2 regions of the Virgibacillus salinus genome follow, and region 1 is predicted to be linked to the other one. Evidence: predicted binding sites of a transcription regulator. Region 1 holds the regulator's gene; the other holds the start of a gene.
The links. Region 1 encodes LexA, which represses DNA repair genes until DNA is damaged. Its sites were predicted from a motif close to CGAACATATGTTCG; they were not measured.
Positions count from the first base shown of each region.

Region 1 (2,212 bases):
TAAATATTCTGATGCTGTTAAGCATTGTGATGATATTCAAACATTTAAACTTGCAGTTAAAACAATTGCAAGGAAACATAATCTGCACGCAACATTTATGCCTAAACCATTGTTTGGAGTAAATGGTTCTGGTATGCATGTTAATATGTCATTATTTAAAGATGGCGAAAATAGCTTCTTTGATACAAAAGGAGATATGCAGCTTAGTGATGTCGCTTATCAATTTACAGCCGGTGTCATTAAACATGCAACAAACTTTACAGCAGTTACAAATCCAACAGTTAATTCATTTAAGAGACTTGTACCGGGATATGAAGCTCCTTGTTACGTCGCGTGGTCTGGGACAAATCGAAGCCCGCTTATTCGAATTCCGTATTCAAGAGGTTTGAGTACAAGAATTGAAGTTAGAAGTGTTGATCCTGCAGCTAATCCATATATGGCCATGGCCGTATTACTTGCTTCTGGATTGGAAGGAGTTAGTAAGAAATTAACACCACCTACTTCTGTAGACCGTAATATTTATATGATGGATAAAGAAGAAAGAGAGAAAAATGGTATAAAAGATTTGCCAGCAACACTTATGGATGCGTTACAAGAACTTCAAAAAGACAAAGTTGTTACAGATGCATTAGGCGAACACTTATACGAACACTTTATTGAAGCGAAAGAAATTGAATGGGATATGTTCCGTACGACTGTACACCCTTGGGAAAGAGAACAATATCTATCAACATATTAAAGAAAAAAAGGCTTTCGTCATTTTATTGACGGAAGCCTTTTTATTTGTTAAGCGTACTATAGAATTTAAGTGCTGTGGGATAACTGAACTTCAGAATCAGCCACGTCCAGCTCCGACGTACAGGACGTACTAGTGCCGGTGACGCCACAGGACGTGGCGTTTTCACCGGCCAGCGCCTAGCGCCTAGTGAACTTCCCTCCCCGTGTCTACTACGATAAGTCAACATCGAATCGCTTACGCTCTTCGTGTATCCTTTATCTCACACGGGTCAGTCCAGTCCATACGGAGCTAAACAGGCGCTTGCGCCTTTGTTCTATTGAATATTACGGTATAAGCCGATTACCTTACCTAGTATTGTTACATTTTGATAGATGAGAGGATCCATTGTGGCATTTTCTGGCTGCAAGCGAATTTGATTTTTTTCTTTAAAGAATCTCTTTACAGTTGCCTCGTCTTCATCAGTCATTGCAACAACAATTTCTCCGTTTTGCGCAGTATTTTGCTGTTTCACAATAACCATATCCCCGTCTAAAATACCAGCTTCTATCATACTTTCACCGTCGATGATGAGAACGAATAAGTTATCATCAGGTCCGGCGCTGGAACTAGGTAATGGAACGAATTCTTCGATGTTTTCTACCGCAGTAATTGGTATCCCAGCAGTAACTTTACCAATAACTGGTGCATATCTTGCTTCTTCCCTAGGAATATGACTTTCTTCAGATAGGTCTAAAACCTCTATAGCTCTTGGTTTAGTAGGGTCTCTTCTAATGAAGCCTTTACTTTCAAGCCTCGCCAAATGCCCATGCACAGTTGAACTTGAAGCAAGTCCGACTGCTTCTGCAATCTCTCTAACCGATGGTGGATAACCTTTGCCATCTACCTCTTCTTTAATATACTCAAGTATTGTTTCCTGTCTTTTAGAAAGTTTATTCATCTATCAAACACCTCACGCATAGGATTTATTAATGATAGTTTACCACCTATTTTTGGAAAAAGCAAACATTCGTTCGAGAAAACTATTGACAAGACCATATGTTCGTATATAATGGTTAATAGAGGTTAATACGAACAAAGGTTCTTATATTGAAAAAGAAAGGACTGATTAATATGTTTGGAAAAGTAACAAAGACAGATGTATTTTATTTAGTTGCTTTTACTTTGGCATTAGGTTTCTTATATTTCTCCATGATAACAAGTGCATAGCGTAAGGAGCGAAAACTTTTGAAAGCAATAATATATTGTCGTGTAAGTACAGACAAAAAAGTACAAGAGACATCATTAAAGAGACAGAAAGAGGAATTAATGGCCCTTGCAAACAATCATATGCTTACCGTTGTGGATTGTATTGAAGAAAAAGAGAGCGGGTATGAGATAAATAGAGATGGTATTTTTCGAATGCTTGAATTTTTTTCTGAAAAGAAGGCAGAATGTTTGTTAATACAGGATGAAACAAGGTTAGGGCGGGGGAAT
Region 1 covers NZ_FNKD01000002.1:626,135-628,346, reverse strand. The annotation lists gene glnA (type I glutamate--ammonia ligase) at 1-739, shown strand, start outside; gene lexA (transcriptional repressor LexA) at 1,053-1,676, opposite strand; gene BLS02_RS10015 (YneB family resolvase-like protein) at 1,964-2,212, shown strand, end outside.

Region 2 (2,212 bases), 220 kb from region 1:
AAGCCGTTCTACTATCGATGGTGTTATGATGCAGTATAATTTGCTGGACCGCCGGCCGGAAGAAGAGGTATTAGATTTGCTGCACGAAAATAATATTAGTGTGCTAGCCAGAGGTCCCTTGGCAAAAGGAATGCTTAGTAACAACGCAGTAAAACAGATTGAAAAAAAAGGACAAGATGGCTTTTTGGATTATTCTTTCGATGAACTGAAATTAATTCAGCAAACTATTGCTAAACAATCTAATAATGCGTCTTCCTTCAATGCGCTAGCTCTTAAATATGTTTTAAAACATCCCGCTGTTGCAACCGCCGTATTCGGAGCAAGTTCAATCAGCCAAGTAACAGATAACACAAATTTTAATACATCCAAAACACTTACCGATGAAACGTATGAAGGATTAAAGCAGATTACAAAACCAATTGAATATGCTAAGCATCGATAAGTAGTTCCTTCACTATTACAATCGATTCTGAAGTGAAAAAAGTGTCATCAGAAAAAATATTTTTTTGATGACACTTTTTATTATCCTTAAACGATTATAGTTATAGTAATAGGCTATTTGTTAAAAGTTTGCTGCTTTTGACACAAAAGAAATAAACTGCGATGGTTAAAGTCATTACGAAAAGAGCGTAGAAATAAACACCGGAAGAATAAATTCCCATTGATAATATAAGGTCTTGTGACATATAATGAGAACAAATGTTCTTAGTATTGAGGTGAAAATACAGTGGATTATTCTAATTACCCGCGAAACGATGTCCTGTGTATCGATATGCGCTCATTTTATGCAAGTGTCGAAGCTATAAAGTTAGGGTTGGACCCAATGACGGTTCAACTTGCTGTAGTTGGGGACCCAAATAGACCGGGCAGTATTGTCTTAGCTGCCTCCCCGGCATTAAAGAAAAATCACGGTATCAGCAATGTCAGCCGATTTTTTGAACTGCCTAAAGATCCGAAAATTGTCATCGTTCCCGCACATATGGCTGATTATCTTCAAGTTTCCATGGAGATCACTAAACTTATTAATCAATATGTGCCTAAAGAAGCTATCCATCAATACTCTGTTGATGAAGTCTGGGTTACTGTCAATGGGCTTGAAAAGCTATTTGGAGATCGGTGGCAAGTAGCACGGTTAATAAAACAGGATATCCTGGAGAATTTCGGTATCACTTGTTCAATTGGTATAGGTGATAATAAATTTCTGGCAAAAGTAGTTATGGATTTACATGCTAAACAAGTTGGGATTGCTGAATGTAAATATGAGGATGTAACAGAAAAACTATGGCCTTTTCCTATAGAAAAGATATGGGGCATTGGCAGCAGAATGAAGCGGAACCTTAATAGGATGGGGATTGTCAATCTTGGGCAGCTTGCCAACGCTGAGTTAAAGTATCTGAAGAAGCGTTTTGGAATAATGGGAGAACAGCTTTATTGGCATGCCTGGGGTGTTGATTTGAGCCCTGTTTTTGGAAATTTTACAAAAACCGAACAAAAAGGATTTGGTCATGGGATCTCTTTATTACGTGATTACTCCGGAGAAGAAGTTGCGATTTGTATTCTTGACCTTTGCGAAGAGGTGTGCCGCAGAGCAAGAACTGCGGGTAAAGTCGGGAGAACCATTCACCTTGGCGTTTCCTATTCCAAAGTAACAGGTGGTGGCTTTAGCCGTTCAAGATCTGTTACGCTTCCGACAAATACTACAATGGACATTTATGATATCTGCATGCAGTTATATAATGAATTTTATGATGGACACAGTGACATTAGGCATGTATATGTGACCCTGGATAAGCTTTATGATGATGCTGAAACCCAGCTCGATTTATTTGATGACAAGCCTAAGAAAAAGGATATTGGCTATGTAATGGATTCAATCCGTGATAAATACGGATCGACCGCAATACTGCGAGCAACCAGCTATACTGACGCTGGAATTACCATTGGGAGAAGTAAGAAAATTGGCGGGCACCAAGCATAATAGTTTAGAAAACTTGGCTTATCGCCAAGCCTTAATAGATAAGCCAAAGTTGCACTTATGCAGTAAGACAGGATTTACACTTTCTTAACTGCGAACAAAAATCACTTCTATTTTTGATTAAATTGTTTTCTCAAACTCTTTTCCAGTGCCCGTGGGAATAGCTGATAAAATTTACTTCCCATCTCCATCCACCAGGGTAGATTTATTTCCCGTTTTTTCGTAAATAGATGCTTC
Region 2 covers NZ_FNKD01000002.1:405,432-407,643, reverse strand. The annotation lists gene BLS02_RS08835 (aldo/keto reductase) at 1-442, shown strand, start outside; gene BLS02_RS08830 (DNA polymerase IV) at 728-1,978, shown strand; gene BLS02_RS08825 (SDR family NAD(P)-dependent oxidoreductase) at 2,086-2,212, opposite strand, start outside.
Region 2: the regulator LexA is predicted to act here: its motif matches at 693-706, upstream of BLS02_RS08830 (DNA polymerase IV).